Regions from separate parts of the Motilibacter peucedani genome, predicted to be linked through region 1. Evidence: riboswitches for the same ligand, from Rfam matches in the RefSeq annotation. Region 1 holds a riboswitch; the other holds the start of a gene.
What was found. Region 1 has a riboswitch for thiamine pyrophosphate ahead of thiM (hydroxyethylthiazole kinase). Riboswitches for the same ligand answer to the same signal wherever they lie in the genome.
Positions count from the first base shown of each region.

Region 2: linked by a shared signal. The riboswitch ahead of CLV35_RS13455 (ECF transporter S component) and the one ahead of thiM (hydroxyethylthiazole kinase) in region 1 are both predicted to bind thiamine pyrophosphate.

Region 1 covers NZ_RBWV01000014.1:2,672-9,495, forward strand. Annotated here, with positions in the region: gene serA (phosphoglycerate dehydrogenase) at 1-800, opposite strand, end outside; gene thiD (bifunctional hydroxymethylpyrimidine kinase/phosphomethylpyrimidine kinase) at 852-1,694, opposite strand; gene thiE (thiamine phosphate synthase) at 1,691-2,323, opposite strand; gene thiM (hydroxyethylthiazole kinase) at 2,320-3,141, opposite strand; TPP riboswitch at 3,205-3,299, opposite strand; gene CLV35_RS15185 (glycoside hydrolase family 13 protein) at 3,310-5,046, opposite strand; gene ilvC (ketol-acid reductoisomerase) at 5,198-6,229, opposite strand; gene ilvN (acetolactate synthase small subunit) at 6,264-6,791, opposite strand; partial or broken gene CLV35_RS15200 (acetolactate synthase large subunit) at 6,791-6,824, opposite strand, start outside.
Region 2 covers NZ_RBWV01000013.1:74,216-81,039, reverse strand. Annotated here, with positions in the region: gene CLV35_RS13475 (magnesium transporter MgtE N-terminal domain-containing protein) at 1-868, shown strand, start outside; gene CLV35_RS13470 (DUF1003 domain-containing protein) at 858-1,412, shown strand; gene CLV35_RS13460 (putative bifunctional diguanylate cyclase/phosphodiesterase) at 1,613-3,826, opposite strand; TPP riboswitch at 3,889-3,994, shown strand; gene CLV35_RS13455 (ECF transporter S component) at 4,079-4,861, shown strand; gene CLV35_RS13450 (ABC transporter ATP-binding protein) at 4,865-6,277, shown strand; gene CLV35_RS13445 (energy-coupling factor transporter transmembrane component T family protein) at 6,274-6,824, shown strand, end outside.

The DNA.
Region 1 (6,824 bases):
GAGTCGGTGGTGGGCTCCTTGGCCCACACGTCGAGCCCGGCGCCGGCGACCCGGCCCTCGACGATGGCGTCGTAGAGCGCCTTCTCGTCGACGATGCCGCCGCGCGCGGCGTTGACGATGCGGACGCCGGGCTTGACCTTGCGCAGCGCCTCCTCGCCGATCAGGCCGACGGTCTCCGGCGTCTTGGGCAGGTGCACGGTGATGAAGTCGGCCTCGGCCAGCAGCTCGTCGAGGCTCACCAGGCGGGCGCCGATCTGCGCGGCGCGCCCCGCCTGCACGTAGGGGTCGTAGGCCAGCACCTTCATGCCGAACGCCGAGAGCCGCTGGGCGACGAGCACGCCGATGCGGCCCAGGCCGACGACGCCGATGGTCTTCTCGAAGAGCTCCACGCCGGTGAACTTGCTGCGCTTCCACTCCCCCGCCTTGAGCGAGGCGTGGGCGGCCGGCACCCGGCGGGCGACCGAGAGCAGCAGCGTGATGGCGAGCTCGGCGGCCGACACGATGTTGGAGGTCGGTGCGTTGACGACCATGACGCCGGCCTGCGTGGCCGCGGGCACGTCGACGTTGTCGAGGCCGACCCCGGCGCGGGCGATGACCCGCAGGGACTTCGCGGCGGCAATGGCCTCGGCGTCGACCTTGGTGGCGCTGCGGACGAGGATGGCGTCGACGTCGACGATCGCGGCCAGCAGCTCGGCGCGGTCGGCGCCGTTGCAGTGCCGGACCTCGAAGTCGGGGCCGAGGGCCTCCATCGTCGCCGGCGACAGCTCCTCGGCGATCAGTACGACGGGCTTGCTCACCAGATGCTCCCGGGACGCGTGGAAGGGGCGGACCTTGCCTCTAGGCGCGCCACTCTAGCGAGGCGCACCGGCACTCCTGACCGCTGCGCCCTGCTCGGGCCTCCACCAGTCCGCGAAGTGGTGGACCGGGCCGGAGCCCGACCCCACCTCCAGCTCGTCGGCGTGCAGGAGCGCCCGGGTCAGGTAGTCCTTGCCCAGTCGCACCGACTCGCGCAGGGGCAGGCCGCGCGCGAGGTGGGCGGCGACCGCCGAGGCCAGCGTGCAGCCGGTGCCGTGGGTGTTGCGGGTCGGCACGCGCGGCGCGGACAGCTCCAGCAGCCCGTCGGCGTCGGCCAGCACGTCGTCGCTGGTGCTCCCGTCGAGGTGGCCGCCCTTGACCAGAGCGGCGCCCGCACCGAGCGCGCGCAGCTCCTGCGCGGCCTGCGCCATCGCCGCCCGGTCCGGCACCGGGTGGCCGAGCAGGGCGGCGGCCTCCGGCAGGTTCGGGGTGACCAGCGTGGCCAGGGGCAGCAGCCGCTCGCGCACCGCCTCGGCGGTGCCCGCCGCACCGAGGGCGTCACCGCTGGTGGCGACGAGCACGGGGTCGACGACGAGCTGGGGTACGCGGTGGCGCGCCACCGCCGCAGCGACCGCCTCGACGACCTCCGGCGTACCGAGCATCCCGGTCTTGACGCAGCGCACGTCGAGGTCGCCGAGCACAGCGTCGAGCTGGGCCGTGACGAAGTCGGCGGGCACCTCGTGCACGCCGGTCACCCCGCGGGTGTTCTGCGCGGTCAGGGCCGTGAGGACCGCAGCGCCGTAGGTGCCGAGGGCCGAGAAGGTCTTGAGGTCGGCCTGGATGCCCGCACCGCCCGACGGGTCGGACCCGGCGACCGTGAGCACCACGACCGCGCTCACGACCGGGCCGCCAACGCCTCGTCGACCGCCGCGCGCAGCGCGGCGGCGGCTGCCCGGGGGTCCGCAGCGGCCATGACGGCCGAGACGACGGCCACGCCCGACGCACCGGCGGCCACCGCCTGCCGGGCGCGGTCCGGGTCGATCCCGCCGATGGCGACGACGGGCCGGCTGCGGTCGGTGGCCCCGATCGCCCCGGTGCCCACGGCTCCACCCGCGTCGGACTTCGTCGAGGTGGCCCAGACCGGCCCGACCGCGGTGTAGTCCAGTGCAGACCTCTCGTCGTCGGCGAGGCGGCGGCCGCCGTAGAGCGACATGCCGATGACCACGTCGCGGCCGAGCACCTGCCGCGCCAGCACGGGATCAGGGTCCGCGCGACCCACGTGGAGCCCGAGCCCGAGCTCGGTCGCGACGGGCAGGGAGTCGTTGACCAGCAGTGGCACGCCCGTGCCGTCGAGCACCTGCAGCAGCCGGCGCGCCTCGACGAACAGCTCGCTGGGCGAGGCCCCCTTGTGGCGCAGCTGGACGGCGGTGACCCCGCCGACGACGGCGGCCTCCACCGTCGCCTCGAGCGGGCGCTCGCCGCCGAGCGCCGGGTCGGTCACCAGGTAGACGCGCAGGTCCGCGGTCATGAGGAGACCACCTGGGCGCCGTCCCGGAGGGCGGACTCGTCGAGCCGGTGCAGCTCGTCGAGCAGCCGCCAGCGCAGCGTGCCCGGGCCCGCGGCGTCGCACCCGGCGCGGGACCCGGCGGCTGCGTAGACCGCACAGGCCGCGACCGCGGCCTCGAAGGCCGGCGCGACGGCGGCGAAGGCGCCCGTCACCGCGGTCAGGCTGCACCCGGTGGCGGTGATCCGGGCCATCAGGGGGTGCCCGCCCGTGACCGTCGCGACCCTGGTCCCGTCGGTGACGACGTCCACCTCGCCGGTCACCGCGACCACGCAGGAGTGCCTGCGTGCCAGTGCTTGCGCGGCGTCGAGAGCCGACTCGACGCTGTCGGTGCTGTCGACCCCGCGCGCTCCCCCACCGGCCTCGGCCGTCGACGAGGCTCCGGTGACCCTGGCGAGCGCGAGCACCTCGCTCGCGTTGGCACGCACGATGCTCGGCGTGCGGGCCATCAGCTCGGCGCAGAGCTCGTCGCGCATGGCGGTCGCCCCGACGGCCACCGGGTCGAGCACCCAGGGTCGTCCGGCCTCGACCGCAGCGGTCGTCGCGCGGACCATGCCGTCGGCCCAGCGGGGCGACGGCGTACCGGTGTTGACCGTCAGCGCCGACGCGATCGCGGCGAACTCCCCCGACTCGGCCGGGTCGGCCACCATCGCCGGCGACGCGCCGACCGCGAGGACGGCGTTGGCCGCCAGGTCCATGGCGACGTAGTTGGTGATGCACTGCACCAGCGGGGAGCTGCGGCGCACCTGCGCGAGCAGCTCGGCGACCTCGGCGACGTCCATGCGGGCTCTCCTTCGCGTGCGCCCGGCGAGGAGGCCGACGTCAGCACGCGGGCACGGGGAGCGCGCCCTCGTGCGTCGGCTCCCTACGCCGGAACGACCCGGATCAGGTTCGGCGGGTCTGTCTCAGCCCTCTCGCGAGGGCACCCCGGCCGACGTACGGGTCAGAGGCTAGCGCCCCACCTCGCGGCGGTGGACGCGCGCCTCCCAGGGCCGCAGCCCGAGCCCCTCCGCCGGCTCGCGGTAGTTGCCCAGCACCAGCTCCGAGCCCTCCCACCCCTCGAGCTCGACTTCGGCGTCGGAGCCGGAGAAGTTCCCCAGCACCAGCAGCTCCTCGTTGCCGAGACGGCGCGTGAAGGCGTAGACCTGCTCGTCGTCGTGCAGCAGCAGCGTGAAGTCGCCGAGCACCACGGTCCGGGAGCTGTGGCGGAGCGCGATGAGGCGGCGGTAGTGGTGGAAGACCGAGTCGGGGTCGGCCGTCTCGGCCGCGGCGTTGACCTCGGTGTAGTTGGGGTTGACCTCGCTCCATGGCGTGCCGGTCGTGAACCCGGCGTGGGGCGAGGCGTCCCACTGCATCGGCGTGCGCGCGTTGTCGCGGGCCATCGGGCGGATCGAGGCCAGCACCTGCTCGGGGTCGCGGCCGGCCGCGACCTCCTGCCGGTAGTGGTTGATCGACTCGATGTCGCGCAGCTCGTCGACCGAGCGCAGCGGCGCGTTGGTCATCCCGAGCTCCTCGCCTTGATAGACGTACGGTGTGCCGCGGTGCAGGTGCAGCACCGTCGCGAGCATGGTGGCGGAGCGCACCCGGTGCTCGCCGTCGTCGCCGAAGCGCGACACCACGCGCGGCTGGTCGTGGTTGTTCCAGTAGAGGCTGTTCCATCCGACATCGGCCAGGCCCGCCTGCCAGCGGGCGAGGGTGGCCTTGAGGTCGGTGAGCTTGAGCGGGTGGTGGTCCCACTTGGTGAGGCCCTGGTCGACACCCATGTGCTCGAACTGGAAGACCATGTCGACCTCGCGCCGGGCCGGGTCGGTGAACAGCCGGGCCTCGTCGACGGTGACGCCGGGCATCTCACCGACTGTCAGCAGCTCGGGCCGGCCAGTGAAGACCTCGCGGCTCATCTCCTGCAGGAACTCGTGGATGCGTGGTCCGCAGAGGTAGTAGGCGCCGCCGTCGGCGAACAGACCACCTGAGCCCACCACGTGCGCGTCCGGGAGGGCCGGGTCCTTCGAGATCATGTTGATGACATCCATGCGGAAGCCGTCGACGCCCCGGTCGAGCCACCAGCGCATCATCGCGCAGACCGCCTGGCGTACCTCGGGGTTCTCCCAGTTGAGATCGGGCTGCTTGCGCGAGAACAGGTGCAGGTAGTACTCGCCGGTCGCGTCGTCGAGCTGCCAGGCCGAGCCGGAGAAGAAGGAGCCCCAGTTCGTGGGCTCAGCCCCAGGCGTACCCGGCTCGAGGCCTTCGCGGGCGGGGCGCCACCAGTACCAGTCGCGCTTCGGGCTGTCCTTGCTCGCCCGTGACTCCTCGAACCACGCGTGCTCGTCGCTGGTGTGGTTCACCACGAGGTCCATGACGAGCTTCATGCCGTGCGCGTGCACGTCGGCGAGCAGCTCGTCGAAGCCCTCGAGGGTGCCGAACACCGGGTCGATGCCCTGGTAGTCGCGGATGTCGTAGCCGGCGTCGTCCTGCGGCGAGGGGTAGACCGGCGAGAGCCACAGGACGTCGACCCCGAGCGTGCGCAGGTGGTCCAGGCGGGACCGGATGCCGGCCAGGTCGCCGATGCCGTCGCCGTCGGAGTCGGCGAAGCTGCGCGGGTAGATCTGGTAGACGACCGCGTCGGCCCACCAGGGCGTCGTTGGTGCCACGTCGGCGTCCCACCCTTCCACTCGTGTGTCCGAACACATCAGCACATCGCCGCAGGTCGGCGCGCGGCGGGTTCGGACACGGGGGTGGTGCAGAGAGAGGGAAGGGCCGTCCCAGGGGTGGCGGGACGGCCCTTCCGCACTACCGCGGGTCCCGCCTGGTGGGGCGGGACGCGCGGAGCTCTTCGACGCCTCAGCGCGAGGCGGAGCCCTCGACGTAGTCGTCGTCGGAGGACTTGACCCAGCTCATGAGCTTGCGCAGCTCGCGACCGGTCGCCTCGATCGGGTGCTGCTCGCCCTTGGCGCGCAGCTGCTTGAACTCCGGCGCGCCGGCGTCCTGGTCGGTGATGAACCGGTTGGCGAACGTGCCGTCCTGGATGTCGGTGAGGACGTCCTTCATGCGCGCCTTGACCGAGGCGTCGATGATGCGCGGGCCCGAGACGTAGTCGCCGTACTCGGCGGTGTCGGAGATCGACCAGCGCTGCTTGGCGATGCCGCCTTCGTACATCAGGTCGACGATGAGCTTGAGCTCGTGGAGGCACTCGAAGTAGGCGACCTCGGGCTGGTAGCCCGCCTCGATGAGCGTCTCGAAGCCGGCCTGGACCAGCGCCGACATGCCGCCGCAGAGCACGGCCTGCTCGCCGAACAGGTCGGTCTCCGTCTCCTCGGTGAACGTGGTCTTGATGCCGCCGGCCCGCAGGCCGCCGATCGCCTTGGCGTAGGAGAGCGCGAGCGGCCACGCGCCGCCCGTGGCATCCTGCTCGACGGCGACGATGACGGGTACGCCGCGGCCCTCGCTGTACTCGCGGCGCACCAGGTGCCCGGGACCCTTCGGAGCCACCATGCACACGTCGACACCGGCCGGCGGCTTGATGTAGCCGAAGCGGATGTTGAAGCCGTGGCCGAAGAACAGCGCGTCGCCGTCCTGCAGGTTGGGCTCGATCTCGGCGGTGTAGACGTGGCGCTGGATGTGGTCGGGCGTGAGGATCATGATGAGGTCGGCCTCGGCCGCGGCCTCGCCCGGCGTCACGACGCGCAGGCCCTCGGCCTCGGCGCGGGCGCGGCTCTTGGAGCCCCCGGGCAGGCCGACGCGGACGTCGACGCCGGAGTCGCGCAGGCTCAGGGCGTGCGCGTGGCCCTGGCTGCCGTAGCCGATGACGGCCACGGTGCGGCCCTGGATGATCGAGAGGTCGGCGTTCTCGTCGTAGAACAGCTCTGCTGCCACGGGTCGGATCTCCTTGAGGATGGAAGCGGGGGTCTCAGGCTGAGCGGTCGACCGGGCGCAGCGCGCGGTCGGTGATGGAGCGGGAGCCGCGGCCGACGGCGACCATGCCGCTCTGCACGAGCTCCTTGATGCCGAAGGGCTCGAGGACGCGCAGCAGCGCGGCCAGCTTCTCGGCGTTGCCGGTGGCCTCGATCGTGACGGCATCGGTGGCGACGTCGACGACCTTGGCGCGGAACAGCGAGGCGGTCTCCAGGATGTGGGACCGCGTCGCGAGGTCGGCCTTGACCTTGACGAGCAGGAGCTCCCTCGCGACGGTGACGGAGGGCTCGAGCTCGACGATCTTCACGACGTTGATGAGCTTGTTGAGCTGCTTGGTGACCTGCTCGAGCGGCAGCTCGTCGACGTCGACCACGACGGTCATGCGCGAGATGCCGGGCTGCTCGGTCGGGCCGACGGCGAGGGAGTCGATGTTGAAGCCGCGCCGGCTGAAGAGGCCGGAGATGCGGGCGAGCACGCCGGGGACGTCCTCGACCAGCACGCTGAGCGTGTGCTTGTCGGCCATCAGAGCTCCACTCCCGTCTCGCCCTCTTCGCCG
Region 2 (6,824 bases), on a different contig from region 1:
CGTCAGCCGCCCGGCCAAGGGCTTGCGCCGGCGCGGCGAGGCGCTCACCGTCGACTGGGACGCGGTGACCGGCTTCAGCCTGCAGGAGCAGGGCCAGGGCGCCACCAACCTGCTGGCCGCCTTCGAGGAGATGCGCGCGCCGGACCTCGCCAACGTGCTGCACGACCTCTCGCCCAAGCGGCGCGCCGAGGTCGCCGCCGCGCTCGACGACGAGAAGCTCGCCGACGTCCTGGAGGAGCTGCCCGAGGACGACCAGGTCGAGATCCTCGGCAACCTCGACGAGGCGCGCGCGGCCGACGTGCTCGAGGCCATGGGCCCCGACGACGCGGCCGACCTGCTGGCCGAGCTGCCCGAGCACGAGGCCGAGAAGCTGCTCGCGCTCATGGAGCCCGGCGAGGCGGCCGACGTGCGCCGCCTGCTGTCCTACGACGAGCTCACGGCCGGCGGCATGATGACGACCGAGCCGGTCATCCTGCCTCCCGACGCCACCGTCGCCGAGGCGCTCGCCCGCGTGCGCGTCGCCGACCTCTCCCCCGCGCTCGCCTCCTCCGTCTACGTCTGCCGGCCCCCGCTCGAGACGCCGACCGGGCGCTTCCTCGGCACCGCCCACATCCAGCGCCTGCTGCGCGAGCCGCCGTCGTCCCTGGTGTCCGGGGTCGTCGACAAGGACGTCGACCCGCTGCTGCCGCAGACGACGCTGCCGGCCGTGACGCACTACCTGGCCACCTACAACCTCGTGGCCATCGCGGTCGTCGACGACAACGACCACCTGCTGGGCGCGGTCACCGTCGACGACGTGCTCGACCACCTGCTGCCCGACGACTGGCGCGACCGCCCGGCCGACATCGAGGTGCCGCGTGGCTCGTGACGAGCGCGGCCTGCGCGGGCCCCGGCCCTCGCGCTCGCGCCCGGCGCTCGACGTGCCGCGCGAGCGCGGCCGGCGCGGGCTGCGCGGCCCGGGCTACGACGCCGAGACCTTCGGCGCGATCGGCGAGCGCATCGCCCGCTTCCTCGGCACCTGGCGGTTCATCGGCTACCTCACGGTGTTCGTGGCGCTCTGGCTGGCGTGGAACACCTGGACGCCGGACCGGCTCCAGTTCGACCCGCGGGCCACCAACTACACGCTGCTCACGCTCATCCTGTCGCTGCAGGCGTCCTACGCCGCGCCGCTGATCCTGCTGGCGCAGAACCGCCAGGCCGACCGCGACCGGGTGCAGTGGGAGCAGGACCGCGCGCGCAGCGAGCGCAGCATCGCCGACACCGAGTACCTCACCCGCGAGCTGGCCGCCGTGCGCATCGCGCTCGGCGAGGTGGCCACCCGCGACTTCCTGCGCGGCGAGCTGCGCACCCTGCTCGAGGAGCTCGAGGAGCGCCAGGCCGAGCAGCCGCCCGCCGCCGAGTACGAGTCCTGAACTCAGACCTCCAGCGCCTCGACGCCTCCTGGACGGCGACGACCTCTGCCGCCGGCGCGCCGTGCGCCTCCGCGGTCTCCAGCAGGGCCGCGGCGCGGCCGGCGGCCTCGGCGTCGTCGGACCCGGAGCCGGACTCCACCCACGCGTACGCGCCATTCCACCGAGCCGCAGGTCCGACACCGACGCCGGGCGACGTGGCCCTACGCCGTCGCGGCAGCCAGCGGCGCGTGCTGCTCGAGCTGCTCGATGACGGCGGGCAGGTCGGCCGGCGACATCGGCCGGCTGTAGAGGTAGCCCTGCGCGCTGGGCACGCCGAGCCCGTGCAGCGCCCGCGCCTGCACCTCGGTCTCGACGCCCTCGACCACGGTGTGCAGCCCCAGGGTGCGGCCGAGCTCGGCGATGACCGAGACCAGCCGCGTGCTCGACCGCTCGGTCGTGATGTGGTCGGTGAAGCTCTTGTCGACCTTCAGGATGTCGAAGTCGAGCTGCTGCAGGTAGCTCAGCGACGAGTAGCCCGTGCCGAAGTCGTCGACCGCGAAGCGCACGCCGATCGCGCGCAGCACCCGCACCGCGTCGACGACGGACTCGAGTCCCAGCGCCGCGCTCTCGGTGATCTCCAGCACGAGGTGGCGCGGGTCGAGCCCGGTGTCGGCGAGCACGGCGCGCACCTCGTCGGCGAAGCCGGGCTCCTCGAGCCGCGCGGGCGAGACGTTGGCGCTGACGTAGGCGTCGGCCGCCACGGGGTGCTCCCGCTTGAGCTCGGCGACCGACGCGCAGGCCGTGCGCAGCACCCAGCGGTCGACCTCTCCCATCAGGCCCATCGACTCGGCGGTCGGGAGGAAGGCGAAGGGGCCGAGCAGCCCGCGCGTCGGGTGCTCCCAGCGGATCAGGGCCTCGAGGCCCTGGAGGCGGGCGCTCGCCACGTCGACGATGGGCTGGAAGTGCAGGCGCAGCTCGCCGCCGTGCAGCGCCTGGCGCACCGACTCGCGCAGCACCAGCTCGCCCATGCGGGCCTCGCGCAGGTCCGGCTCGAAGACGCGGGCGCAGTCGCCGCCGGCGGCCTTCGCCGCGTACATCGCGAGGTCGGCGTCCGTGACCGGGTCCGCCCCCTGGGTCCACGAGCCGGCGAGCCCGAGGCTCGCGGTCACCAGCGTGTGCACCAGCTCGGGCTGGTCGAACGGCGCGCGCAGGCACTCGAGCACCCGCAGCGCGAACGACTCGGTCTCCTGCTCGCCGGCGCCCACGAGCAGCACCGCGAACTCGTCGCCCTCGAGGTGCGCCACGAGCGAGGGCTCGGCCACCAGCGCGTACAGCCGGCCGGCGACCTCGCTGAGCACGGCGTCGCCGCCCTCGCGCCCGAGCCGGTCGTTGATGGTCTTGAAGCCGTCGATGTCGCAGTGGATGACGCCGACCGGCGTCCCCGCGCCCGTCGCGTCCCAGATCCGCTCGTTGAGCAGCGTACGGTTCGGCAGCCCGGTGACCGGGTTGCGCAGCGCCTGCTCGCGGACCTCCACCTCGAGCCGGTGGCGCTCGGTGACGTCGCGCGCGTTGATGACCGCGCCCGAGGAGTCCGGCGAGGCCGACAGGGTGCACTCGAGCACGCGCCAGCCGTCGCCGCCGCGCACCCGCAGGTCGAGCTGCGTGGGGACGCCGGGGCGCGGTCCCGCGGCGAGGCGCTCGAGGGCGGCCTCGACCTCGTCCGGGTGCATGTGCTCGCGCAGGACCGCCGCGCACTCCGCGCCGACGAGCCCGGAGGCCTCGATGCCGAGCACCGAGGTGAGCGAGGGGCTGACGTACTCCACGCGGCCCTCGCCGTCGAGCAGCACGGTGATGTCCGAGGAGTTCTCGACCAGGCTGGCGAAGCGCCGCTCGTCGTGCTCGTGCAGCTGAGCGGCCGAGCGGGTCAGGCGGCTGACGAGGTAGGCGGTGATCTCGCTGAGCAGGACGCAGACCAGCACCGTGTCGAGCGCGCCGCCCCGCAGCCAGGCCGCGTGGTCGGCGGGCGCGACGTCGGCCAGCGGCAGCCAGAACGCGACGCCGATGAGCGGTGACCACCAGAGGCTCGTCCACCGCGGCTGCGAGAGCCCGATGAAGACCGCGAGCACGGTGAAGAAGCAGGTGGAGTTGTAGGGGTTGAACGACACCGCGTTCATCAGGCCGATCATCACGCAGCCAAGCGGGATGATCGGCAGCATCGCGGCCCGTGGCCACCGGTGGAACGGCAGCACCAGGCACAGCACGCCGACGGCCGCGGCGACGACGGCGACCGAGACGCCCGCGACCAGGGCCCAGCCGCCCAGAGGCAGGGTGCAGGACACCGACACCGCGCTGCCGGCGAGGGTGAGGACCGCTCCGCACCTGCTCGCCAGGCCGCGCAGGTCGAGGGAGTCGTCCCTCCGCGGCTTCCTGGTCACGACGTCCTCATCGACCGGGCACCCCGCCGTCTTACGGGTACGCACGGGTGTAATCTCGCAGCGCACCACCGCAGGGGAGCGCTGCAGCGCTGAGAGTGTGGGACGACCCACAGACCCTCGAACCTGATCCGGGTCATGCCGGCGCAGGGAGTCGGATCTCCACCGAGCGGCGCGTCCCTCGGGCCGCGCCACGCGGTGGCTCGTCAGATGCCTTCACCTCTCCTCCTACGTCGTCCGCGTCCAGGAGGAACCGTGTCCACCACCCACCCGTCCGGCCCGTCCCGCCCGTCCGGCGCCGCCGCGCGCGCCGGCACGGTCATTGTCGCCGTGGGCGCCGTCGCCGCCGTGCTCGGCTACCTCGGCACCGAGGCGACCGACCTGCCGCGCGCCGCGAGCGTCATCGACGCCGTGGTCGCGCTCGTCGCCGCCGGGCTCGTCTGCTTCGGCGTCCTGACCCGCCCCCGGGCACCGTGGCGCACCGTGGACATCGTCACCGCGGCGGTGCTGGCCGTCGCGTCCGGCGTGGTCTTCTGGGCGTGGACCCAGCTGTGGAACGCGGTGTCGCCGGCGTTCTCGGGCTTCCCGCCCGGCCAGGCCGTGATGTACGGCATGTGGTTCCTGCCGGGCGCGCTCGTGCCGCTGGTCGTCCGCAAGCCGGGCGCCGCGGTCTTCGCCGAGCTCGTCGCCTCGACCCTCGAGTACCTCCTGGCGAGCTCGTTCGGCGCGCCGGTGATCGTCTACGGGCTCGTCCAGGGGCTGTGCGCCGAGGCCGTGTGGGCCGCGTTCCGCTACCGGCGCTGGGGCCTCGTGCCCTCCGCGCTCGCCGGTGCGGCGGCGGGCCTGGGCGCCGCGCTGCTCGACCTCGTCTACTACTACGCCGACTGGTCGGGCCCGTGGAAGCTCACCTACGTCGTCGCCGTCGTCGTCTCCGGCGCCGTGCTGACCGGTGGCCTGTCGTGGTGGCTGCTGCGCGCGCTGGTGCCGACCGGCGCCCTCGGCGCCTTCGCGGCCGGCCGCAGCCGCGAGCTGGTCTAGCGCATGCAGGTGTCCGTCACGGGCTGGGGCTGGCGCCACGCCGGCCGCCGGGCCTGGGCGGTGCGCGAGCTGGACCTCGAGGTCGCGCCCGGTGAGAAGGTCCTGCTCGTCGGCCCGTCCGGGGCCGGCAAGAGCACGCTCCTGCTCGCGCTCGCCGGGCTGCTCGACCCGTCCTCGGCCGAGGAGACCGAGGGCCGCATCACCCTCGACGGCGTCGACGCCCGCGAAGCGCGCGGCCGCGCCGGGCTGGTGCAGCAGGACCCGGCCACGAGCCTGGTGATGGCGCGCGCCGGTGACGACGTCGCGTTCGGGCCCGAGTGCTGGGGCGTCGAGCCGGCGGAGATCTGGCCGCGCGTGGACGAGGCGCTCGACGACGTCGGGTTCACCCTCGGCCGCTCCCGCGCCACCGCCGGGCTCTCCGGCGGCGAGGCGCAGCGCCTCGCCCTCGCGGGGGTCGTCGCCCTGCGGCCCGAACTCCTGCTGCTCGACGAGCCGACCGCCAGCCTCGACCCGGCCGGCGTGCTTGTGGCCCGCGCGGCGGTCGGTCGCGTGCTCGAGCGCACCGGCGCAGGGCTGGTCATGGTCGAGCACCGGCCAGGGCCCTGGCTCGACCTGGTCGACCGGGTGGTCGCCCTGGACGCGTCCGGCGTCGTGGCCGACGGCCCGCCGGCCGCCGTGCTCTCCGGCGAGCGCGGGCGCTGGCTGGCCGAGCACCGTGTGTGGGTGCCGGGCTTCGAGCCGTCGTGGCCGTGGCACGCGCCCGCCGCCGGGGAGGCCCTCCTGCAGGCGGAGTCCGTGACGCACCGGCACCGCGGTGCTTCCCGGCCCTCACCCGAGGACGTCTCGCTCGTGCTCCACCGCGGGGAGGCCGTCGCGGTCACCGGCCGCAACGGCGTCGGCAAGACCACCTTCGCCCAGGCGCTCGGAGGCCTGCTGCGGCCGAGCGCGGGCAGCGTACGCGCGACGCCGGCCCTGAGCGCCGACCGCCGTCCGCTGTGCACGTGGCGCGCCAGTGCGCTGGCCGGCGCGGTCGGCAGCGTCTTCCAGCGCCCCGAGCAGCAGTTCGTCACCGGCCGCGTCGTCGACGAGGTCGCCCTCGGCGTCCGGCTGGCGGGCGGTGCCCCGTCGACGGCGACCGACCTGCTCGAGCGGCTCGGCCTGGCACGGCTCGCCGCCGCCGACCCGCACACGCTGTCCGGGGGCGAGCAGCGCCGGCTCTCGGTCGCCGCCGTCCTGGCCGCCGCGCCTCAGGTGCTGGTGCTCGACGAGCCGAGCTTCGGGCAGGACGCGCGCACCTGGGCCGAGCTCGTGCGGCTGCTGCAGGCGCTGCTCGAGGAGGGCCGCTCTGTCGCCGCGGTCACCCACGACCGGCCGCTCGTCGGTGCACTGGCGGCGCGCGAGCTGGTCCTCGGGTGAGCGTCAACCCGCTCTCCGGCCTGCTCGCCTGCACGGTGGTCGGACTCGCCGCACTGCTGGCCCGCGACGCCGTCACGCCGGTGCTGCTGCTCGTGCCCGCCCTCGCGTGGCTGCTCTCCGGGCTGCCGGTGGCCACCTCGGCCCGCCGCTCGGTCCCGGTCTTCGTCGCGGCGGCCGGCGTGGGCTTCTCCACCGCCCTGCTCGCGCCGGGCGCAGGGCTGGTGTGGGACCGCGGCCTCGCCATGGCGCTGCGCGTGCTGGCGGTGGCGCTGCCCGGCGCGCTCTACGCCGGTCTCGTCGACCCCACCGAGCTCGCAGACGCGCTCGTCCAGCGGCTGCACGCCCCGGCGCGCTTCGCCTACGGCGCCCTCGCCGCCCTGCGCCTGCTGCCCCTGCTCCAGGAGGAGTGGCGCATGAGCGGGCTGGCCCGCCGCGCCCGCGGCCTCGGCGACCGGCGCAGCCCCGCCGCAGTCGTACGCGCCTTCGCCGCCCGCTGCTTCGCGCTCCTCGTCGCCGCCGTCCGCCGCAGCACCCGCCTGGCCACGGC